3 regions of the Microbacterium sp. LWH7-1.2 genome follow, and region 2 is predicted to be linked to each of the others. Evidence: riboswitches for the same ligand, from Rfam matches in the RefSeq annotation. Region 2 holds a riboswitch; each other region holds the start of a gene.
What was found. Region 2 has a riboswitch for thiamine pyrophosphate ahead of MRBLWH7_RS15715 (ECF transporter S component). Riboswitches for the same ligand answer to the same signal wherever they lie in the genome.
Positions count from the first base shown of each region.

Region 1: another riboswitch for thiamine pyrophosphate. It lies ahead of thiC (phosphomethylpyrimidine synthase ThiC); the one in region 2 lies ahead of MRBLWH7_RS15715 (ECF transporter S component).
Region 3: another riboswitch for thiamine pyrophosphate. It lies ahead of thiM (hydroxyethylthiazole kinase); the one in region 2 lies ahead of MRBLWH7_RS15715 (ECF transporter S component).

Region 1 covers NZ_CP151637.1:2,773,095-2,780,957, forward strand. The annotation lists gene thiO (glycine oxidase ThiO) at 1-858, opposite strand, end outside; gene thiC (phosphomethylpyrimidine synthase ThiC) at 868-2,601, opposite strand; TPP riboswitch at 2,600-2,708, opposite strand; gene MRBLWH7_RS12835 (TetR/AcrR family transcriptional regulator C-terminal domain-containing protein) at 2,784-3,383, opposite strand; gene MRBLWH7_RS12840 (biotin transporter BioY) at 3,461-4,108, shown strand; gene MRBLWH7_RS12845 (class I adenylate-forming enzyme family protein) at 4,105-5,199, shown strand; gene MRBLWH7_RS12850 (thiolase family protein) at 5,189-6,313, shown strand; gene MRBLWH7_RS12855 (ABC transporter ATP-binding protein) at 6,310-6,993, shown strand; gene MRBLWH7_RS12860 (energy-coupling factor transporter transmembrane component T) at 6,987-7,598, shown strand; gene MRBLWH7_RS12865 (CHY zinc finger protein) at 7,595-7,863, shown strand, end outside.
Region 2 covers NZ_CP151637.1:3,385,288-3,393,150, forward strand. The annotation lists gene MRBLWH7_RS15700 (aldo/keto reductase) at 1-394, shown strand, start outside; gene MRBLWH7_RS15705 (RbsD/FucU domain-containing protein) at 408-821, shown strand; gene MRBLWH7_RS15710 (D-alanyl-D-alanine carboxypeptidase) at 841-2,490, opposite strand; TPP riboswitch at 2,527-2,636, shown strand; gene MRBLWH7_RS15715 (ECF transporter S component) at 2,629-3,273, shown strand; gene MRBLWH7_RS15720 (ABC transporter ATP-binding protein) at 3,275-4,750, shown strand; gene MRBLWH7_RS15725 (energy-coupling factor transporter transmembrane component T) at 4,747-5,547, shown strand; gene MRBLWH7_RS15730 (SRPBCC domain-containing protein) at 5,676-6,182, opposite strand; gene MRBLWH7_RS15735 (aminoglycoside 3'-phosphotransferase) at 6,179-6,904, opposite strand; gene MRBLWH7_RS15740 (DUF488 family protein) at 6,923-7,273, opposite strand; gene MRBLWH7_RS15745 (hypothetical protein) at 7,331-7,846, shown strand.
Region 3 covers NZ_CP151637.1:4,277,144-4,285,006, forward strand. The annotation lists gene MRBLWH7_RS19865 (amino acid permease) at 1-1,361, shown strand, start outside; gene MRBLWH7_RS19870 (asparaginase domain-containing protein) at 1,358-2,308, shown strand; gene thiD (bifunctional hydroxymethylpyrimidine kinase/phosphomethylpyrimidine kinase) at 2,315-3,763, opposite strand; gene thiE (thiamine phosphate synthase) at 3,760-4,494, opposite strand; gene thiM (hydroxyethylthiazole kinase) at 4,491-5,309, opposite strand; TPP riboswitch at 5,300-5,394, opposite strand; gene MRBLWH7_RS19890 (DNA polymerase III subunit gamma and tau) at 5,526-7,763, shown strand; gene recR (recombination mediator RecR) at 7,767-7,863, shown strand, end outside.

The DNA of each region.
Region 1 (7,863 bases), 610 kb from region 2:
CTGCGTCGCGCCGATGACGAGCGTGCCGTCGGACCGGGGCACCAGGTAGACGCTCTCCCCGTGAACCAGGGCACGCACCGTGCTCCGCAGAAGGTGGCGGAACCGCTCGGGCACCCGCAGCCGGAGGATGTCGCCGTACACGGGCCGAAGCGGCAGATCGAGCCGCCCCGGAAGCCCCCCGATGGCCCGCGCACCGACACCATTCGCGAGCACCACCTCCGCCCCGCCGATCGTCGTCCCGTCCGCCAGCCGGACGCCGACGACATCGGAGTCGTCGTCTGCCCGGTCGCGATGCAGGAGCGCGACCGCCTGCACGCGGACGATCCCCACCTGCCGTCCCTGGCGCGCCGCACGCACGAGCTCGTCGAGGAGCCGGGCGGCGAGCTTGCGCGGGTCGATCTGATGGTCGCCCGCAACACGGTAGACACTGGTCACCCGGGGCCCGAGCAACGGCTCGCTGATGCGAGCATCGCGGGTCGTCAGCGGCTCGACGGCCAGCCGAGCACGACGATGCGCGGCGTGGAGATCGGCCAGCGCCTGCCGGTCCCCCTGATCGACGCCTACCAGCAGCGTCTCGTTCCGGAGGTACCCCACCGCCTCGTCCACGGGCTCCAGTTCGCGCACGAACCCGGGATGCAGTGCTGCGGACTCCAGCATCGCGGGCAGGAGCGCATCCTCCTGGTAGTGGTACTCGCTGACCGGAGCGAGCATGCCCGCCGCAGCGAAGGTGGCTCCCTGAGCCGGAGCCGGGTCGACGAGCTGCACCGAGCGCCCGCTCTGCGCGGCGCGCCACGCGATGCTCAGCCCGATGATCCCGCCTCCGACGACGATCACATCGGCGGTCGGTCGGTGAGCCATGCGCGGTGCCTACTGCTGCCGCAGCGCCGGCGCGGGCAGGTAGATCCTCCCGCCGGAATCCCTGAACTCCGCGGCCTTCTCCACCATCCCGGCGGTACGCGCGGACTCGGCGACGATCCCGAACTGATCGCGGATGTCCTGCGAGATGCGCATCGAGCAGAACTTCGGCCCGCACATCGAGCAGAAGTGCGCGGTCTTCGCCGGCTCGGCAGGCAGGGTCTCGTCGTGGAACTCCTCGGCCGTTTCAGGGTCGAGCGAGAGCGCGAACTGGTCCCGCCACCGGAACTCGAACCGCGCCTTCGACAGCGCGTCGTCCCGAGCCTGCGCGCCCGGGTGCCCCTTCGCGAGGTCGGCTGCGTGGGCGGCGATCTTGTAGGTGATCACGCCGGTCTTCACGTCGTCGCGGTTCGGCAGCCCGAGGTGCTCCTTCGGGGTGACGTAGCAGAGCATCGCCGTCCCGTAGCGGGCGATCTCGGTGGCTCCGATCGCAGAGGTGATGTGGTCGTAGCCGGGCGCGATGTCCGTCACGAGCGGCCCGAGCGTGTAGAACGGCGCGCCGTCGCACAGCTCCTGCTGGCGCTCGACGTTCTCGCGCACCAGATGGAACGGCACGTGGCCCGGGCCCTCGACCATCACCTGGACGTCGTACTCCCACGCCCGCCTGGTCAGCTCGGCGAGGGTGTCGAGTTCCGCGAACTGCGCGGCGTCGTTGGCGTCGGCGATCGATCCCGGGCGGAGTCCGTCACCGAGCGAGAACGCGACGTCGTACTGGGCGAAGATCTCGCAGAGCTCGTCGAAGTGGGTGTACAGGAAGTTCTCCTGGTGATGCGCCAGGCACCAGCCGGCCATGATCGAGCCGCCGCGCGAGACGATGCCGGTGACCCGCCCGGCGGTGAGCGGAACGTACCGCAGCAGCACGCCGGCGTGGACGGTCATGTAGTCCACGCCTTGCTCGCACTGCTCGATGACCGTGTCGCGATACACCTCCCAGGTGAGCGCCGACGCGTCGCCGTCCACCTTCTCCAGCGCCTGATAGATGGGCACGGTGCCGATCGGCACCGGCGAGTTGCGCACGATCCACTCGCGAGTGGTGTGGATGTCATCCCCGGTCGACAGGTCCATCACGGTGTCGGCGCCCCAGGTCGTCGCCCACTGCAGCTTGGACACCTCGTCGGCGATCGAACTCGTCACCGCGGAGTTGCCGATGTTGGCGTTGATCTTCACCAGGAACGCCTTGCCGATGATCATCGGCTCGGATTCGGGGTGGTTCACGTTGTTCGGGATGATCGCCCGCCCGGCCGCGACCTCGGACCGCACCAGCTCCACGTCGCAGTTCTCGCGCAGTGCGACGAACCGCATCTCCGGGGTGATCACGCGGTTGCGGGCGTAGTGCATCTGCGTGACCCTGCGCCCCGCCTTCGCCCGGCGCGGACGGCGCTTCTCGCTTTTCCATTCGACGGATGCTGCGCCCCGGCGCACTGCGGAACGGCCGTCGTCGTGAAGAACGCGGTCGCGGCCGGAGTACTCGTCGGTGTCGTCGCGAGCGATGATCCACTCCTCGCGCAGAGGCTCGAGACCCCGCACCGGGTCGCTGCCAGGCCCTTGAGTGCGGTACACGGTCACGGGTGCGTTGGGCGAGCCGTCCGGAGACGGGTCCAGCGGGATCCGGTCGACGGGCACTCGGATGTCGAGTTCGGTGTCGTGCAGATACGCGAGAACGCGCGATGAACGGACGGACTCCATGGAGGCGACTCCTACTTCCTTCGCCGGCATTACCCGGACAGGTTCGAACGGTCGCAGGCCGCGTCAGCCCGATCTCAGCCCTTGCGAGGGCACCCGTGTGGATAGCGCAACGGTACCGCAACCGACCGGGCCGAGCGGCGTCGATGTCGGATCCCGCCGGTCAGCCGCCGGTCAGCCGCCGGTCAGCCGCCGAGGCGACGGGACTGCAGTCCCTCCACCAGGAGTTCGACTCCGAACGCGAAATCGGCCTCCGGGGCGTCGTCCTGTCGGAGGGGCGGAGACGGGTCGCCGTGAACGCCCAACTGGCGGTACTGCTGTCTTTGCTGCTCATGCTGGACCTGACCGAGCACGAAGTGGAGCAGGGCGGATGTCGCTCGCCGGACCGACTCGTCGTCGAATCCGCCGGCGCCGATCGCGGCCGCCAGGCGGTCGTGCGCTGCCCGGGATCCCAGCCCGAGCGCGAAGGTGCTCGCGACGAGCTCAGCACCGTCGCGGTGCGCCAGCAGCGCTCGGCGCAGCGCGCACGCTTCGGCGCGAACCCGGGACACCCAATCCCGCTCAGCCGATCCGGAGTCGACCTCGGTGACGATCCGGTCGGAGAGTTCCGCCAGCAGGCTCTGCTTGTTCGGGAAATGCCAGTAGAGGGCGCTGGGCTGCACCTCCAGCGCGGCCGCGAGCCGGCGCATCGTCAGGTCGGGGAGGCCGTACTCGTCGAGGATCCGCATCGCGGCGTGCGCCACTTCGTCACGGGTGTGACCCCGATTTGCTCTCGCCGTCCCCATCAGCCCACTATATTGAACACCGTTCTAGTGAACACCGTTCAGGTGGTACTCCTCCCCGGCAGAAGGGACCTCGTCCGATGGCCACGCCCCCCGCTTCCTCACTCGACCGACCGGCACGCGCAAGCGCGCTGGACGCGACTGCTCTCGCTCGAGTCGCGGTGTTCGCCGCCATCATCGCGGTCCTGGGATTGCCCGGAGGATTCACGATCCTGGGTTCGGTCCCGATCACGGCCCAGACTCTCGGCGTGATGCTCGCGGGCGCCGTCCTCGGCCCGTGGCTCGGTGCGCTCTCGGTCTCGGTGCTGCTCGGCCTCGTCGCGGTGGGCATGCCACTGTTGGCAGGCGGGCGTGGCGGGATCGGGGTGTTCTTCGGACCATCCGCCGGCTACCTGCTCGGGTGGATCGCCGGCGCGGTCGTGATCGGACTCATCGTGCACGCCGGCGGCCGCAAGCCCACCACCGCCCGCACTCTGCTCGGGATCGTGGTCGGCGGCATCCTCGTCGTCTACGCCTTCGGGATCCCGGTGCAGAGCCTCGTGACGCGACTGCCGCTCGGAGAGACGGCGCTGACCAGCCTGGTGTTCGTGCCCGGCGACCTCGTGAAGGCCGTGCTCGCCACGGCGATCGTGGTCACGCTGGTGCGGGCGTACCCACGGGCGTTCCGCCGGACGTGGACGACGAAGCCCGCTGCCGTGGGCGACAGCGATCCCGCCACCGTGTCGTGATCATCCCGCTGGGCGGCGAGGTCGCCGGTCTCCTCGAGCGTGTGCGCGAGGTACGCGATGCGGGCGACGTCCCGCTCGTGGGCGATCCCCGCTGGCCACGCGCCCAGTGGGAGGCGGTGCTCGGCGCGGCAGCAGAGGCCGGCTCGCCCGAGGGCATCGCCTGGGCCTCGCTCACGTCGGGGAGCAGCGGCAGTGCGCGCCTCGTTCTGCGCACCGCATCCTCGTGGAGCGACTCGTTCCCTGCGATCTCGGAACTGCTGGGCGCAGATCCGGGCGAGGCGGTGGCACTGACCGTGCCGCCCGCCTCCTCGCTGACGCTCTTCTCGATCGCGCACGCGCTGTCGGGCGGCCCGCGTCCGGTGCTCGGCGCCGGCGACAGCGCGGACGTCACGTGCATGCACGGCACTCCGCAGGCACTGCGGGCAATGCTCGACGCAGGCGCGCCACCGCGGCTGCGGACCGCGCTCGTGGGCGGTTCGCACCTCGACACCGCGCTCTGGGAGCGGGCGCGGGCCGCCGGCATCCGTGTCGTGTCCTACTACGGGGCGGCCGAGCTCTCGTTCGTCGCCATCGACCACGGCGACGGGCTGCGTGCGTTTCCCGGCGTGGAGGTGAGGATCCGCGACAGCGAGCTGTGGGTGCGGTCGCCGTTCGTGGCGTCCGGGTACGCGGGAGCGCCCGGTCCGCTGCGCCGCGACGGCGATTGGGCGACGGTCGGCGACCGCGCCGAGCTCATCGACGGACGGCTGCGTCTCCTCGGACGCGCGGACGATGCCATCCTGAGCGCATCCGCGACGATCGTGCCCGAGGAGGTCGAAGAGGTCCTGCGCACGATCCCGGGTGTCCGCGATGCGATCGTGTTCGGTCTTCCTCGCGAACGGGTCGGGGCGCTGGTCGCGGCGTTCGTCGAGCTCGACGGAGCCGGCCCCGACGCCGCCCTGCGCGAGATCGTCGCGACGCACCTGGCACCGGCGCATCGCCCGCGCCGGTGGTTCGCCGGCGAGCTGCCGCGCACCGCGTCGGGCAAACCGGCGCGCGCCGAAGCCGTGCGCCGAGTGTTCGATGGGGAGGTGTCGCGCCTTGTCGTCTGACCGCGATCCCGTGATCATCGCCGCCCGGCGGACGCCCATCGCCACGCGTGGCCGGGCGCTCGCTGGACGGAGCGTCGGCGACCTCGGCGGGGCAGTGATCCGGGCGGCACTGGCGGATGCCCGGGCAGTCACCGGTTCGCCTGCCGGGGTGGCCGACGTCCTGCTCGGCAACTGCATGGGCCCGGGTGGCAACCCCGGGCGGAACGCCGCACTAGCCGCGGGGCTCGGTCCCGAGGTTCCCGGTGGCACCGTCGACCGGCAGTGCGGCAGCGGGCTCGCCGCCGTGCTCGATGCGGTGGCCGCGGTCCGCGCGGGCGACGAGCGGGTGCGGGTGGCCGGGGGCGTCGAGAGCCCCTCCACCGCACCGGTGCGCATCGCGGCGGGCGTCCCGTACGACCGCGCCCCCTTCGCCCCGCCGGGCTTCCCCGACCCCGACATGACACGGGCGGCCGAGGATCTCGCGATGCACGACGGCATCCCCCGGAGCAGACAGGACGCGCATGCGGCGCGCAGTCACGCGCGGGCGCGGGCCGCGCTCGCCGCCGGTCGCTTCGACGCCGAGCTCGTGTCGCTCGCGGGACTCCGCCACGACGACGCGATCGGCGGCGCCGAGGCGCTGCTGCCGCGACTGCCCGCCCTCTTCCCCGGCGGAACCGTCACGGCAGGCACCTCGACGCGAATCGGCGACGGTGCTGCCGTCGTCGTCGTCGCTCCCGCCGGCACCGCGCCGGGTCTCGCCGTACGCACCGCCGCGGTGGTCGGCTGCGACCCCGCGCTTCCCGGCATCGGCGCGGCACCCGGCATCCACTCCGCGTTGCGCGCAGCGGGCGCGACCGTCGCCGACGTCGAGGCATTCGAGATCGTGGAGGCCTTCGCCGCGCAGAGCATCGCCGTGCTCGACCGAATCGGCGTCGACGAGGACGACCCGCGGGTGTGCGCGGACGGCGGCGCGCTCGCCCTCGGACATCCGTGGGGCGCGAGCGGGGCGGTGGCGCTGGTGCGGCTGTTCAGCCGGCTCGTGCGCGCGGAGCGGCCGGCGGGCACGCTCGGTGTCGCCGCGGCGTCGGTCGGCGGTGGGCTGGGCATCGCCGCCGTGGTCGAGGTGGTGCGATGACGATCCGGGTGGCCGCCGCCGATCTCCGCCTCGGCGAGACCGACGTCCTGCGCGACGTGACGGTCGACCTCGCCGCGCGCACCGTCGCGGTCATCGGCGAGAACGGCTCGGGCAAGTCGACGTTCGCCCGCCTCATCGGCGGGCTGGTGCGACCCACCAGCGGGACGATCAGCATCCTGGGGCTCGACGCGGTCAGGCACGCGGCGGAGCTTCGACGGCGCACCGCGCTCGTGTTCAGCAACCCCGACGCGCAGATCGTGATGCCCACCGTCGCTGAAGACGTCGCGTTCTCACTCCGGGCCGAACGGATGCCACCCGCCGACGTCCGCGAACGGGTCGCAGCCGCCCTCGCGAGGTTCGGGCTCACGCCGCTCGCCGACCGCTCCGCGCACGACCTGTCGGGCGGACAGAAGCAGCTGCTCGCGCTGTGCGGCGCGTTCGTGCGTCGCCCCGACCTGGTGATCGCCGACGAGCCGACCGCCTACCTCGACGCCCGCAACGCGCGCCGGGTCGCCGACCACCTGCTCGAAGACGCGGGGCACCGGCTTCTCCTGGTGACCCACGACCTCGCCCTCGCGCAGCGCTGCGAGCAGGCGGTGCTCTTCGCCGGGGGGCGAGCAGTGGCGGTGGGTGAGCCCGCGGCTGTCGTGGCCGAGTACGAGACGACTCTGCGATGCTGACGCACTACCGCCCCGGCGACAGCCGGCTGTATCGGATGCCGGCGGGCCCGAAGACGCTCATGCTCCTCATGCTGGTACTCGGCGTGCTCGTCCTGCCGTCCCAGTGGTGGACGGTCGGCGCGGCGGGCGCGATCAGCGTCATCGCCTACGCGGTGGCGGGCCTCCGAGACGGCGCAGGCGGCATGCGGGAGCTGGGACGTCAGCTGTTCGCGATCCGCTGGGTGGTGCTCATCACGGTTGCGGGGCAGCTGCTCTTCCTCGGACCCGAGGCCGCCGTCGCCAACGCCGCCCGGGTGACTGCATCCCTCGTCCTGGCGGCGCTGCTCGTCCTCACCACCCGCGTCAGCGCCCTGCTGGACGCCTTCGAACGCGGCCTGCGCCCGCTGCGACGCATCGGCGTCGACAGCGAGCGGACCGCGCTCCTCCTGACCGTCACACTCGGCACCGTCCCCGTGCTGGCAAGAATCGCCGCCGACGTACGAGACGCCCAACGCGCCCGAGGCGCGCGCGCGAGTCTGCGGACGTTCGTCGTTCCATTCCTCGTCATCTCTCTCAAGCACGCCGATCAACTCGGCGACGCCCTCGCCGCGCGAGGCCTCCGATGACCCGGGACCGCCCGGACGTGCGTGGCCCTGTCGTCGACGCCGAGACGCGCTGCATCCATTACGCGACACCGCTCGACGTCATCGCGATCAAGTTCCCGTGCTGCGACGAGTTCTACCCCTGTCACCTCTGCCACCAGGAAGCGGCCGAACACCCGGCCGAGCAGTGGCCCGCGGAATCACGTGACGAGCAAGCAATCCTCTGCGGCCCGTGCGGACACCTCCTCACCATTGCGGAGTACGCCCACACGAACGCGTGCCCGGCATG
Region 2 (7,863 bases):
CATGATCGCCGGCCGCTACACGCTGCTCGAGCAGCTGGCCGCCGACGCCGTGCTGCCCGCGTGCCACGAGCGCGGAACCGGGGTGGTGGCAGCATCCGTGTTCAACTCCGGTTTGCTCGCCAAGGAGGAGCCGTCGCGCGACGACCGTTACGAGTACGGACGGATGCCGCAGCCGCTGTGGGAGCGCCTGCAGGCGATCCTCGCCGTGTGCCGCGCGCACGACATGCCGCTGCCCGCGGCGGCCGTGCAGTTCCCGCTCCGCGACGCCGCCGTGCGTTCGGTCGTCGTCGGCAGCAGCCGCCCCGAGCAGCTGCGCCGGAACGCCGAGCTCATGGCGGTCGACATCCCCGCTGCCCTGTGGGACGATCTGGCCGCCGCGGGCCTCATCCGCTGACGAGGGGATCCTCATGCTCGAGGGCATCAACCCGCTGCTGACGGGGGAGCTGCTGCTCCACCTGGATCGGATGGGTCATTCCGACGCGGTGGTGATCGCCGACGCGCACTTCCCGGCGTGGGCGATCGGCGCGCGCGTCGTCGACCTGCCCGGCACGACGACCCCCGCCGTGCTGGCGGCCGTGCGGAGTGTCGTGCCGCTCGACGACGCGCCCGCGCTCGACCTGATGGCGTCGGCCGACGGCGAGGTGCTCGACGTGCAGCGGGAGCTCGCCGCCGCGGCGGGCGTCGAGGATCCGCGCTACGTCGACCGCTTCGAGTACTACGAGGTCGCGAAGACCGCGTTCGTGATCGTCCGCACGGGCGAGATCCGCAAGTACGGCAACGCCCTGCTGCGCAAGGGCGTCGTCGGACACCCGTCCGCCTGAACGCGCGCCCGGCGGCGCCTCAGCCGTTGAGGCCGAAGAGGTCCAGCGGGTGCGTGAGGCGCCACCACGGCGACGGCTCGGTGATCTCCGCTGCGAGCGTCAGGTCGACGGTCGTGGCGTCGAGCGGCCCGGTCACGCTGAGCGATCCGACGACGTCGCCGGCGTCGCGGCTGTCGCCCAGATGGTAGGTGGTCGCGACCGTGCCGCTGCCGCCGTTCCACAGGATCACCGACGCGTCGCCCGACGTGACGATGTCGACCTTGTCGCCCCACAGCGTCTCGACCTGACCGGCGAGGGTGCTCGCCGTCACCGAGGGCTTGAGCTGCAGTTCCGACTCCATCTGCGCGTACAGCGCGCGGGACGCGGCGAGGCGTGCCTCGTCGTCCGGCTGACCCAGCACCGATGCGTACAGGCGCACGGTCTTGTCGCCGATCGTGACGTCCTTGGCCGAGAGCAGGTTCCAGGCGTCGAGCGTTCCGGTCTTGATGCCGACGACGCCCGGATCCGCGAGGAGACCGTTCGTGTTCTCGACCTGCCCGGCGCCGGGAAGATCGACGGACTGCTTCGCGACGATCTCGGCGATGACGGGGTGCGCCATGGCCTTCTGCGCGAGCGCCACGAGGGCCTCGGGACTCGCGGCATTGCGCGGGTCCATGCCGGTGGGCTCCCGGATCGTGACGCCCGAAACGCCGTGGGCGGTGAGCCACGCGTTCGCGGCGGAGGCGTACACCGCGTCGGAGGGCCAGATGCCCTGGGCGAGGCGGTCGGCGTAGTTGTTCGCGGAGCCGATGAGCATGCCCTCGAGCATCTGGTACTCGGTGAGCGAGCCCCCGACCGGGACGTCGAGCGCGGACTCGCCGCCCGAGCGGTACTGCCAGTAGCGCGAGCGGTCCGCCGACGTGAAGCGGTACTCCGGGCCCTGCTCGCCGACCGCGAGCGGCATCTCCTCCAGCACGACGAGCGCGGTCACGACCTTGGTGATGCTGGCGATCGCGGCGGGGTCGGCGGTCGAGGCGAGTGTTCCCGGGATGCCGGCGACGGCCTCCGCGGCGCTTCCCTCGGCGGGCCACGCCGGCGCGGCGGCGGGCGCCGCGATCGGCTGCACCTCGATCGCCGTCACCGTCGGGGCGACCGAGTGCAGCGGCCACAGCAGCGTCGTCCCCGCGTACGCGCCGACGACGGCCGCGATCGCCAGCGTCGGCACGACGACGGCGGCACGCAACGGCGAGCGTCGCGGGGCGTCGGCGAGGAGATCGGCGTCGACCGTCACGTACGGGGTCGCCGCCGCGGTCAGGTCGGCAGGCGCCGCGCCGCGCTCGACGACGGTCTCGTCGACCCAGGCGAGCGCCGTGCGACCGCTCGCGGCGCCGGCTGCCGTCGTGGCGGTGGTGACGGCCGGGGGCGAGAAGCCGGACGGGTCGACAGCATCCGTCGGGTTCCACGTCGCGACCGAGGGCACATCGGCGACGGGCACGGTCGCGATCGTCGGAGCGACCGCGGTCACGTCCGCCGGAGCCGTGCTCGTGGGCGGGGACACGGCATCCGTCTCACCCGTCTGCATCGTGAGGATGCCGCCGTCGGAGACATCCTCGGGACCCGGCGTCGGAACGGCACCGGTCTGCACGCGTCGCGCGCGACGCGTGGGCGCAGGGGTGTCGTCCGATGTCACCCACCCAAAATACCTGCTGAACCGGCGGTATACTGGCGCCACAACCACGGGAGTCCGGTGAGCCGGGCTGAGAGGAAGCGGCCCACGCTTCGACCGTCGAACCTGATCCGGATCATGCCGGCGCAGGGAGGAGCTCAAATGCACGCGTCCACGTCCGCATCCACCCCCGTTGCGGGCCGTTCGCAGGGCCCGCGCAGCCTGCGCTGGCGGGTCGTCGACATCGTCGTCGCCGCGGTGCTCGGTGTCGCGATCGGCCTCGTCTTCTGGGCCTGGAACACCGTCGGCTACGCCTGGTTCATCGCGATGGACGGCCTCACGCCGGGTCTCGGCGGCATCGCCGTCGGCATCTGGCTCATCGGCGGCGTCATCGGCGGCCTCGTCATCCGCAAGCCCGGCGCGGCGCTCCTGGTCGAGGTGATCGCCGCGATCGTGTCGATGCTCATCGGCAACGTGTGGGGCGTATCGACCCTGCTGTCGGGACTGGTTCAGGGTCTCGGCGCCGAGCTGATCTTCGCGATCTTCCTGTACCGCCGCTTCACCCTCCCCGTCGCGATGCTCGCCGGTGTGGGCGCGGCCGTCGGCGCGTGGGTGTTCGAGCTCTTCTACGGCAGCTCGCCCAACATCCTGAAGACCCTCGAGTTCAACGTCATCTACCTGGTGTCGCTGGTCGTGTCGGGGGCGCTGCTCGCGGGCGTCGTCGGCTGGTTCGCCGTGCGCGGGCTCGCGGCGACCGGAGCGCTGAGCCGCTTCGCCGTCGGACGCGAAGCGCGCCGCGAGGTCTGACATGACGGCGACCCGCCCGGCTCGCATCACGGCGGCGGGCTGGGGCTGGCGGTACGGCGGACGGCGGGCTCCCGCCGTCCGCGATGTCTCGTTCGCGATCGAGCCCGGCCAGCGCGTGCTCCTGCTCGGCGCATCGGGCGCGGGCAAGTCCACGCTCCTCGCCGGGATGGCCGGCCTCCTCGGCGGCGCCGACGAGGGCGAAGAGACCGGCTCGCTCCTCATCGACGGCGAGCGTGCCGAGGCCCACCGCGGCCGCGTCGGGCTCGTGCTGCAAGACCCCGACTCGGGCGTCGTGCTGTCGAAGGTGGGCGACGACGTGGCCTTCGGCTGCGAGAACCTCGGCGTGCCGGCATCCGAGATCCCTTCCCGCGTGGCCGAGGCGCTCGACGCCGTCGGGCTCGACGTGCCCCTCGCCCGCGCGACGAAGGCGCTCTCGGGCGGGCAGAAGCAGCGACTCGCCCTTGCCGGCGTCCTGGCGATGCGGCCGGGCGTGCTGCTGCTCGACGAGCCCACCGCCAACCTCGATCCGGACGGCGTCCGCGAGGTGCGCGACGCCGTCGAGCGTGCGGTGCGCGAGACCGGCGCCACCCTCGTCGTGATCGAGCACCGGACCGCCGTGTGGGCGGACCTCATGGACCGCGTCATCGTGGTCGGCGCCGACGGCGGGCTCCTCGCCGACGGCTCGCCGGCCGAGGTGTTCGCGCGCCACGGCGCCGCGCTCGCCGCCGTCGGCGTGTGGGTGCCGGGCCACCCGGTCGGCCTGCGCGTGCCGGGCGCAGCGCGGGGCGACGCGCGGGCGGCGGTGGCAGCATCCGCACTCTCGATCTCCCGTGACCGTCGCACCATCGTTCGCGCCGGACTGGACCTCGCGGTGCCGCGCGCGGCCGCGACCGTGATCACCGGACCCAACGGCGCCGGCAAGTCCACGCTGGCGCTGACGCTCGCGGGGCTGCTGCCCGAGGCGGCGGGGCGCGTCGAGGCCGCCCCCGAGCTGGCAGGACGCTCCGGGCGGCGCCCCTCGAAGTGGACGTCGCGCGAGCTGCTCACGCGCATCGGCACCGTGTTCCAGGAGCCCGAGCACCAGTTCCTCGTTTCGACCGTGCGCGACGAGCTCGCGATCGGGCCGCGATCGCGGGGCGTCGATCCGGCCGCCGTCGACGAGATCGTCGGAGAGCTCCTCGAACGGCTGCATCTCGCGCCCCTCGCCGCCGCGAACCCGTTCACGCTGTCGGGTGGCCAGAAGCGCCGACTGTCGGTGGCGACCGTGCTCGCCGACGCGCCGCCGGTCATCGTGCTCGACGAGCCGACCTTCGGACAGGACCGTCGCGGGTGGATCGAGCTCGTGCAGCTGCTCCAGTCCGAGATCGCCGCGGGCACGACGGTCGTCGCCGTCACCCACGACGAGGACGTGCTGCGGCACCTCGGCGGCCACCGCATCGAGCTCGGCGCTCCCGTGCACGCGAGGGTGCGATCGTGACCGCCGTCGACACGCTCGCCGCCGAGGTCCCGGCGCCTCCCCGCGCCTGGCTCGACGGGGTGAACCCCGTCACCAAGATCGTGCTCGCGCTGCTGCTGTCGGTGCCCCTCTTCGCCTCCATCGACGCCACCAGCGCCCTGGTCGCGATCGCACTCCAGCTCGCCTGCATCCCGCTGACCGGCCTGGCGGCCATGACGGTGCTGAAACGGATGCTGCCGATCCTGGTCTTCGCGCCGGTCGCGGGTGTCAGCATGCTGCTGTACGCGGAACCCGGGGGCACCGTCTACTGGTCGTTCTGGTACGCGACGATCAGCGACGACTCCATCGCGCTGGCCGTCGCGGTGTGCCTGCGCGTGCTCGCCCTCGCGCTGCCGACGATCCTGCTCTTCGGCCGCACCGATCCCACCGAGCTCGCCGACGCGCTGGCGCAGGTCGCGAAGCTGCCGTCGCGCTTCGTGCTCGGAGTGCTCGCGGGCACCCGCACGCTCGGCCTCTTCCTCGACGACTGGCGCAGCATGAGCCTCGCGCGCCGCGCGCGCGGCGTCGGCGACAGCGGTGCGATCCGCCGGTTCTTCTCGATGGCGTTCGTGCTGCTCGTGTTCGCGGTGCGCCGCGGCACGAAGCTCGCGATGGCGATGGAGGCGCGGGGCTTCGGCTCAGGCGTCCCGCGCACGTGGGCACGGCCGTCGCGACTGCACCCGCGCGACGCCGTGGCGCTGCTCGGCGGCACCGCGATCATGGCCCTGGCGATCGGCGCCGCGGTGGCCGCGGACACGTTCCGGTTCGTGTGGTCCTGACGCCGTCGGTGCGGCGACGTTCCGTCTGCGGGCGCCAGAACTCCCCCGCTCAATGACCGGTGCTTCGAGTCCCGGTCGTTGAGCGAGCTTGCGAGTCGAAACGCCTGGCCGCGGCGCAGCACCCGGCATCAGCCGCCGGCCACCAGCCGCTCGTAGCCGGGCTGCAGCGCGGGGAAGTAGTCGTCCCACTTGACCGTTGCGACCTCGACGCCCGCCTGCGCGGCCACCAGTCGATCGAGGTAGTACTCCCAGCCCGGCCCGATCGAGCCGACCTCGTCCTCGGGGCCCAGTCGCTGGCCGAAGGTGAGCACCGTGTCACCGTGCTCGTCCGGGGCGAGCTCGAACCACAGGTGCCACGCACCCGACCCGGCCGAAGTGTCGCCGGCGAAGCGCCGGGGGCGGTCGCACTCGAGGATCGTGTACTCCTCGCCCGCGGCATCCGGATCCTCCGCGGTCATGTAGAACGTGACGTGCCCGCTCGCGGGATCGCCCTCCCAGCGGCCGATCCAGCGCTCGAGCCGCGCGGAGTCGGTCAGCTCGCGCCACACCTCGTCGGCCGTCGCGCGGAAGCGTCGCAGGATCACGAGGTTGGGCTTGCCGTCGATGTCGCAGACGTTGCCGGTGATGTCGGTCATGTCGCGTTCCAGAGCTCCCGGTAGTACGACAGGCGCTCGCGATCGGGTTCGATCCCGTACGCCTCGATGAGGGCGTCCTCCCATCCCTCGCCATAGTTCCACGCCGTCGACATCGACGCCACGGCGATGTCGGCCCAGCGGTCGCCGACGCCGAGCGCCCCGAGGTCGACGTGTCCGCTCCACCGGCCGTCGCCGCCGATCAGGGTGTTGGGGCAGCAGGCGTCGCCGTGGCACACGACGAGCCGGTCGATCGGCGGGGCGTCGCGCAACGCCGCGGGAAGACGGATGCCGCGTCCCGCCGCGTTCGCGATCCGCGCGGGCACGCGCCAGTCGAACGGGCAGTCATCGACCGGCAGCGCGTCGTGCAGGGCGCGCAGACCCTGGCCGACGGCGCGGACGGCGGTGGCGGCATCCGTGATCCATCGCGGATCGACCGCCGACAGCCCCGGGAGTGCCGCCGTCACCAGCCATTCGTGGCTCTGGTCGCCCCCGGCTTCGAGAAGCTGCGGCACGGCGGTGTAGGCCGCCGCCCACCGCAGTCGCTCGGCCTCGCCGTCGAACGACGTCTCGTTGTTGCGCGGACCGTACTTGAGATAGCGGCCGTCGTCGGTGCGGAACGTCATGCCGCCGAGCTCGTTGAGCCAGACCGGTGTGAGGTCAGCTCCGCGAGCCAGCTCCCGCACGCGCTCGGGGACGGCCACGTCTTCGAGGGGGATCGACACCATCCCATCCTGCACGGGTCAGGACGCGAGGACCTCGCGGAGGATGAGGGCGTGGTTGTGCGTGTCGTCGTGGACGGCGTGCAGCAGCGTCACGACGGGGTGCGGGGCGAGCTCCTCCCGGAGCGACGCGACGGCGGTGGCCGTCGGTCCGTCGAGTTCGGCCCGGTAGGCCGTCTCGAAGTCGGGCCACGCCATGTCGTCATGGTGGAACGCCGTGCGCAGCTCGGTCGAGGGTGCGACCTCCTTCGCCCACAGGTCGAGTGCGGCCCGCTCCTTCGAGAGTCCGCGCGGCCACAGCCGGTCGACGAGGACGCGGAAGCCGTCGTCAGGGGCCGGGTCGTCGTAGACGCGCTTGAGCCGGATCTCCATGCGTCCATCCAACCCGCCGGCCCCGCCGCGCGCCACCGGCGTGGTGGGATGGGAGGCATGCCCACCACGCGCGCCACCCGACGGCGAGGACCCCTGACGGCGCTCGAGGGCGCGGAACCCTCGGTCGCGATCGGCGACACCGCGGCGCGGCGCGTGCGGCTCTCGCCGGAAGGGCTCTCCCGTCACATCGGCGAGCCCCGGTTGCAGTTCGTGCCGTGGACCCGGGCGCACGCGGTCACGGTGGACCCGCCGGGGTCCTGGTGGCCGTATCCTGCGGTCACCGACATGGCGGCGGCGCTGCTCGGCGGCGTGGCCGGCGGCCTGGAGGCCGGCGATGCGGCCGAGACGCCCACCTTCGTCGTCGTGATCACGACGCTCGAGGGGGAGCGGCTGGAATGGCGCGCCACGCAGCACCACCTCTCGGGCTACCGCCGCGGCGACGCGCAGGCGACGACGCGGCTGGTGGAGTACCTGACCGCCCGCGGCGAGGCGCGCATGCTCCTCGCACGGCCCGCCGAGCTGATCGACCGGATCTCGGCCCTCACGCGCATCGGTCCGCAGTTCGGGCCGTGACGGCCCGGGCGAGCGCC
Region 3 (7,863 bases), 890 kb from region 2:
TCCTGGTGATGCGCGCTCTGGGTGAGCTGATCGTCCACCGCCCGACAACCGGATCGTTCGTCTCGTACGCCCGGGAGTTCTACGGCGAGAAGCTGGCGTACGCCGCCGGCTGGATGTACTGGCTGAACTGGGCCATGACATCGGTCGCCGATGTCACCGCCGTCGCCTTGTACATGAACTTCTTCAAGCAGTACGTGGCGTGGCTGCAGCCCATCGACCAGTGGGTCTTCGCCCTGGTGGCGCTGGTGTTCGTGCTGGGCATGAACCTGCTGTCTGTGAAGGTCTTCGGCGAGCTGGAGTTCTGGTTCGCGCTCATCAAGGTGCTCGCGCTCGTCGGCTTCCTCGCGGTCGGCGTCTTCTTCGTGGTCACCGGCACGCCCGTCAACGGCGAGACGCCCGGACTCCACCTCATCGCCGACAACGGCGGCATGTTCCCCAACGGCGTGCTGCCGGCGCTCATCGTGGTGCAGGGCGTGGTCTTCGCCTACGCCTCGATCGAGCTCGTCGGAACAGCTGCCGGCGAGACCGAGCACGCGCGCAAGGTGATGCCGCGCGCGATCCGCGCGGTGGTCTTCCGGCTCGCGGTGTTCTACGTCGGATCGGTGCTCCTCTTCACCCTCCTCATGCCGTACACGGCGTACCAGGCGGGTGAGAGCCCGTTCGTGACGTTCTTCGGATCGATCGGCGTGGAGGGCGCCGACGTCATCATGAACCTCGTCGTGCTCACGGCCGTGCTGTCGTCTCTGAATGCCGGGTTGTACTCGACCGGCCGGATCCTGCACTCCATGGCGGTATCGGGCTCCGCTCCCGCTGCCTTCGCCCGCATGAACCGTGCCGGCGTGCCCTACGTGGGCATCGCCGTCACGGCCGTGGTGACGGCGCTCGGCGTCGCCCTCAACGCCGTCGTCCCCGCGCAGGCATTCGAGATCGCCCTCAACGTGTCGGCACTCGGCATCATCAGCGCGTGGGCCGTGATCATCCTCTGCCAGCTCAAGCTGCAGTCGCTCGCCCGAACGGGCGCGATCGAGCGCCCGGCGTTCCGCATGCCCGGCGCCCCGTACACCGGCTACGTCACCCTGGCGTTCCTCGCCACCGTCATCGTCCTCATGGCACTGGACTACCCGATCGGCACGTCCACGGTGTCGTCGCTGGTGCTGATCGTGCCCGCGCTCATCGGCGGCTGGTTCCTGCTGCGCGACCGCATCCGCCGCCTGGCAGCAGAGCGCACCGGCACGCTCGCCGCACTCCGCCTCCGGGAAGGGGCCGAGGGCGCCCAGGCCGCGCCGTCCTCGTCGCTCGCCGACTCCGACGACATCGCGTCCACCCCCCAGAGGGCGGCTCCCCGGGATGGAGAGCGATGACCGGTACGGGCAGCGTCGTGGTGATCGCCACGGGCGGGACCATCGCGAGCCGCCGTGACGAGGACGGCGCGAGCAGACCGGTCGTCGCGGGGGGCGGCCTGCTCGCCGGCATGGAGCCGGCCGCCCCTGTCCGGGTCGTCGACGTGATGGCGCACGACTCGGCGACGCTGACGCTCTCGCACATGCAGCGGATCAGTGACGCGGTGGGGAAGGTCGTCTCGGACCCCGATACGCGCGGCGTGGTGATCTTGCACGGCACCGACTCGCTCGAAGAGACGGCGCTCCTCCTCGCGCTCCAGCACGGCGGATCCGACCGGCGCATCGTCGTGACCGGCGCGCAGTTCACCTTCGACGACCCCGAACCCGACGGGCCTGCCAACATCGAGGCGGCCATCCGCTTCGCCGCCGACGGCCCGCCCCGGGCTGCGCGCCGCGGGCGGGACGCCCGAGATGCGGTCTGTGTGGTCTTCGGCGGGCGGGTCCTGCCGGCGTGGGGTGTGTACAAGCACAGCGCCGACACGGCCGACGCGTTCCGCGTGGCGGGCCCGGACCTGGCGGTGCCACCGAGCGAGCCCACCCCCGTCGACGGCGTGCGCATCGACATCGTGGCCCTGCCGCCCGGTGCCGACGCGCTGCACATCCGGGCGAGCGCGGCAGCCGGCGCACACGGCATCGTGCTGCAGGCCCTCGGCTCCGGGAACTCCACCGCCGAGGTCGTCGCCGCCGTCCGGGAGTGCGTCGCGTCGGGCATCCCGGTCGTCGTCTCCAGCCGCGTGCCGCAGGGCGCGCTCGCCCCCTCGTACGGCGGCGGAGGGGGCGGGCGCGACCTGGCGGAGGCCGGTGCCGTGCATTCTTCGACCCTCCGCCCCGGGCAGGCGCGGATCCTCCTCGCCGCGCTCGTCGCGCGCGGCGCGGAAGCCGCCGAGGTGCGCGCCGCGTTCGGCTGATCGGGCTCAGGACGTGATCGGCAGCGGCACTGCCGGCGTCTCGAAGAACTCGAGCTCGTGCGCCATCGACCGCGCGAACGCCGCGTCCATGCGGGCGCGCTCGCGAGGCCCGGCCTCCCGCGCGGCGGCGTCGGCGATCTCGATGGCACGTGCGGTCGCCTCCGCGAACGCGGGGTCGCCGTACAGCGCGAGCCAGTCGTCGTACGGATGCTCGTCGTGCCTGCGCGCGGCGAGCCGCGTGCCGAGGTCGGTGTACAGCCAGAAGCACGGCAGCAGCGCGGCGACCAGCTCGCCGTACGACCCACCCGACGCGTGCAGATGGTTGGTGTAGGCGAGCATCTGCGGTTCGGGGACGGATGCTGCGAACCCGACGTGCGTCTCGTGGAGCCGGCGCTCCTCGACGATGGCGGACTCGGCCGACCGTGCCCAGAAGACCTGCTCGTCCGCGGTCGGGGCGAGGGCGCTCGCCCGCGCCAGCACGCGGGAGTACTCGCCCAGGTAGAGCGCATCCTGCGCCAGGTAGCGCACGAACACCTCCCGCGGCAGCGAGCCGTCGCCGAGGCCGCCGACGAACCGGCCGGCGTCGACCTGCGCCCGCACGTCGGCTGAGGCATCCCATGCCCGCTGCGACCAGGAGCCGCCCGCACCCTGCGCGCGGCGCAGCTCGTGGAAGTGGTCGACCGGGCCGCTGCCGGTGCCGACGTGCAGCGCCTCGGCGTGGACGAGGGCGCCCGTCAGCCACTCCTTGGCGCGCTTCAGCGCGTCGGGCCACGACGCACCCGCCGCCCGCAGCGTCGCCATCGCAGACGACAGCGAGCAGCCGGTGCCGTGGGTGTGGCGTGTGTCGACGCGTCGCCCGGCGAGCTCGTGCAGCCCGTCGGGACTCACGATGGCGTCGGGGCAGGCGGCTCCCTCGAGGTGCCCGCCCTTCAACAGCACGGTGGTGCCGGTGGCCTGGACGAGAGCGCGGGCGTCATCGACCGCCTGCCCCCAGGTCGTCGCCGCGGGGCGCCCGGTGAGCACCGCGAGCTCGGCGAGGTTCGGGGTGACGAGGTCGGCTTCGGCGCACAGTGCGCGCAGTTCGTCCTCGGCGGCCGGATCCAGCAGCCGGTCGCCGCTGGTGGCCACCATGACGGGATCGAGCACGACCACCGGAGGGCGCACGCGCGCCAGCCACTCCCGGACCGTGCCGATGATCTCGGCGGACTGCAGCATCCCGATCTTGACGGCGTCGATCCGCACGTCGTCCGACACGGCCTCCAGTTGCGATCTCAGGAACGCGACGGGCGGCACGTGGACGTCGCGGACGCCGCGGGTGTTCTGCGCGACGAGTGCGGTGACGACGGCCATGCCGTAGCCGCCGAGCGCCCCGATCGATTTGAGGTCGGCCTGCACGCCCGCGCCGCCGGTGGGATCGGTGCCGGCGATGCTGAGCACCCGCGGAATCGCGGTCATCGTGCCGCCTCCAGCGTCGCGTCCGGGGTCAGTCCCCTCGACGCGCCCGACGGGGCGGTCGGCTCATCGGCCAGCGCGTCGTGGCACGCGTCCCGCAGCGCCCGCGTCACGGCGGCGGGGTCGTCGGCGGCGCAGATCGCCGACACCACGGCGATGCCGGCCGCCCCGACTCGGCGCAGCGCCGGCACATCGTCCACCGTCACGCCCCCGATCGCGATGCACGGCAGTGGGGCGGCCGCGGCGAGCGCGGCGAATCCGTCGATCCCCAGCACCGGGGGGTGATCCGGCTTGGTGAAGGTCGGGCGGATCACGCCCACGCCGAGATAGTCGATCGTCCGCGGGGGGAGTGCGGATGCCGCGGCCAGGTGCGCGGGGGTGTTCGCCGTCCACCCGATCACGGCATGCGTGCCGAGCAGTCGCCGCGCCGTCTCCGGCGGCAGATCGCTCTGACCGAGGTGCACGCCGTCGATGCGCGCCCCGGCATCGCGGGCAGCCAGGGCGACGTCGACGCGGTCGTCGATGACCAGCAGGCTGCGCCGGTCGACGACCTCCGACAGCGCCACTGCCTGCCGCAGCAGCTCCCGGGCGGTGACGGACTTCGCCCGCAGCTGCACGACGTCCGCGCCGGCGCCCGCGGCGACGTCCACGATGTCGCAGAGCCGGTCGAAGGGCACCCGTTCGTCGGTGACCAGGTGCAGGGCCCCGCGGCTCGCGGGAAGGGCGCCGCTCATCGGACGGCGAGGGTGTCGGCGACGCGCGCGTCGAGCTCGGTCGGGTGCGCCCCGAGGGCGTCCAGCGCGTCGAGGAACGCCACGGCGAACGACCCCGGCCCCTCCGCGCGAGCGGCCGCGCGTTCGGATGCGACCGCATAGAGGACGGATGCCGCCACCGCCGCCTCGAACGGCGCGCACACGCCGACGAGCGCGGCCATCACCGCGCCCAGCGAGCAGCCGCCGCCGGTGACGCGGGTGAGCAGCGCGTCCCCGCCCTGGATGCGGACGACACGCTCGCCGTCGGTGACGAGATCGACCGGACCCGAAACGGCGACGACGCCGCCGGTGCGCAGCGCGAGCGACCGCGCGGCGCCGGCAGCAGCATCCGTTCCGTCCGTCGCGTCGACTCCGCGACCGCCGCCGCCCTCGCCGGCGAGGGCGAGGATCTCGGAGGCGTTGCCGCGGACGATGGCGGGACGGTGCTCGAGCAGCTCGGCGGCGAAGGCCGTGCGCACGGGGAGAACGCCGACGGCGACGGGATCGAGCACCCAGCAGGAGGTGGCGCGGACCGCCTCGCGAGCGGCATCGCGCTGCTCGGCGGTGGGCGTGCCGAGGTTCACCAGCACGCCGTCGGCGATCCCCGCGAAGAGCCCGGCCTCGCCCGGGATGTCGCACATCGCGGGGGCCGCGCCCACCGCCAGCAGGGCGTTCGCGGTGTAGTTCGTCACGACCGCGTTCGTGATGCACTGCACCAGGGGTGACGCCTCCCGCAGCGCCGTCAGCGCGGCGGCGGGGGACAAGGGGGACAGGTGTGCTTCGGTGCGCGCGTTCATCGCGACATCCCTTCGCTCGCATGATCGAGATCAGGTTCGACGGGTGTGTTCTCAGCCCGCCGTGCGGGCACCCCGTGTCACTGCGGAGCAATCTAGCAGGCGATCTCGACGGGGCATCGCCGTGTGTCGACGTCGCCCGCCGGCAGGTGAAGCCGAAGCCGCGGAGCGATGGGCTCAGCCTGCCGAAGTGTCGGCCCCACGCCGTAGGCTGGAGGAGTGACCACCGCCCTGTACCGCCGCTACCGGCCCGAGTCGTTCGGCGAGATGATCGGGCAGTCGCAGGTCACCGAGCCGCTCATGACGGCGCTGCGCGGCGACCGCGTCGGCCATGCGTACCTGTTCTCGGGTCCCCGAGGGTGCGGAAAGACCACGTCGGCGCGTATTCTCGCGCGCTGCCTCAACTGCGCGCAGGGTCCGACCGACACGCCGTGCGGCACGTGCGACAGCTGTGTCGAGCTCGGTCGCGGTGGCGGCGGCTCGCTCGACGTCGTCGAGATCGACGCCGCGAGCCACAACGGCGTCGACGACGCCCGCGACCTGCGCGAGCGTGCGGTGTTCGCGCCTGCCCGCGACCGCTTCAAGATCTTCATCCTCGACGAGGCACACATGGTCACCCCGCAGGGCTTCAACGCCCTGCTGAAGCTCGTGGAAGAGCCGCCCGACCACGTCAAGTTCATCTTCGCGACGACCGAGCCCGAGAAGGTCATCGGCACCATCCGCTCGCGCACGCACCACTACCCGTTCCGGCTCGTGCCACCGGCGGCGATGCTCGAATACGTCGAGCAGCTGTGCGGGCAGGAGGGCGTCGACGTCGAGCAGGGCGTACTGCCGCTGGTCGTTCGTGCCGGCGGCGGCTCTCCGCGAGACACGCTGTCGCTGCTCGACCAGCTCATCGCCGGTTCGGAAGACGCGAAGGTCACCTACGCCCGCGCCGTCGCGCTCCTCGGCTACACGCACGCCGAGCTGCTCGACGAGGTGATCGACGCCTTCGCCGCGGCCGACGCGTCAGCCGCCTTCGCCGCGGTCGACCGCGTGGTGCAGACCGGACAAGACCCCCGCCGCTTCGTCGACGACCTGCTCGAGCGCCTGCGCGACCTCATCGTCGTGTCGGCGACCGGTCAGGGCGCCTCGGCCGTGCTGCGCGGCGTCTCTGCGGACGACCTCGCCCGCATGCAGCGTCAGGCCGACGCGTTCGGCCCGGCGCGGCTGTCGCACATCGCCGACCTCGTCATCGCGACCCTCGACGACATGACCGGCGCCACCTCGCCGCGGCTGCAGCTGGAGCTGATGGTCGCGCGGGTGCTGGCGCGCGGCGCAGGAGCCGCGCCCGCTGCGGCGCCGATCGCCGCGCCCACGTCGGCCCCGGCTTCCGTCCCCGCGGCCTCGACGGGTCGCGCCACCCCCGCGCCGGCCGCTCCTATCGCTACCGCTCCGGTCGCACCGACCGGCGCGGCTCCGGTCGCACCGACCGGCGCGGCTACGGTCGGGCCGCCCGCCGAGCCCGCGCCCGTGGCCGCACCTCCCGTACCCGCCGGGCCGGTCACCCTCGGCCGCCTGCAGCAGTCCTGGTCGCAGGTGCTCGCGCAGCTCGAGAACGTGAGTCGCTCGTCCTGGATGCTCGCTTCGGGCGCCCGCACCGTGGCGCTCGACGACGACGTGCTCACGCTGGCGTTCTCGAGCCAGAGCGACGTGGCGAAGTTCAAGCAGCTCGCCGCCGGCAAGGGGCCCAGCGAAGACCTGCGCCAGGCGATCCTGGCCGTGCTCGGCATCCGCGTGAAGTACATCGCCCGTCACGACCCCGCCGGCGGATCCGGTGGCGGGGGCAGCCCGGCAGCGCCGGCGCCGTCCGGCCCCGGCCGCGAGGCCCCGCGACAGCCGGCCACCGAGGCGCCGACGACCCGCTCCACCTCTGCCGCGCCCAGCGGGTCGCGGAATGCGCAGGCCGCGGCACCGCGTGCCTCCGCATCGGCCGCGCCGGGGGCGTCGGCTCCTGCCGCGGTGCCCCGGTCGACGGCTTCCGCGCCGGCATCCGCCGCGCCCGTGACGGACTGGGCGGTCGCGGCCATCCCCTCCGACGACGACGCTCCGCCGCCAGACCCGGGCCCCGCTGCCTTCCCCGCCGAGACGCCCCCGCAGTTCGCGGTCGACGACGAGCCCGAAGACGCCGAGGCCGCGACCGCACGGGTCGCGACCCTCGCGCCGCCGCGCGAGGGCCAGGTCCTGCCGCGCACCGAGATCGCGCCACCGTCCGAGCGCGACGACGATGACGATGACGACACGGACGCGCTGATCGCCGACCTCCCGGTGCCCCCCACTGTCGCGCCGCCGCTGACCCCCGTGGTCACGACGCGCAACGGCGGCGTGCAGCGCTACGGCGAGGCGGTGGTGCGCCAGGTGCTCGGCGCCACGTTCGTCCGCGAGGAGCCCTACGAGCCGCCGACGAGGTTCAGCTAGCCCATGTACGACGGCATCGTCCAAGACCTCATCGACGAGTTCGGCCGCCTTCCCGGGATCGGGCCGAAGTCGGCCCAGCGCATCGCGTTCCACATCCTGC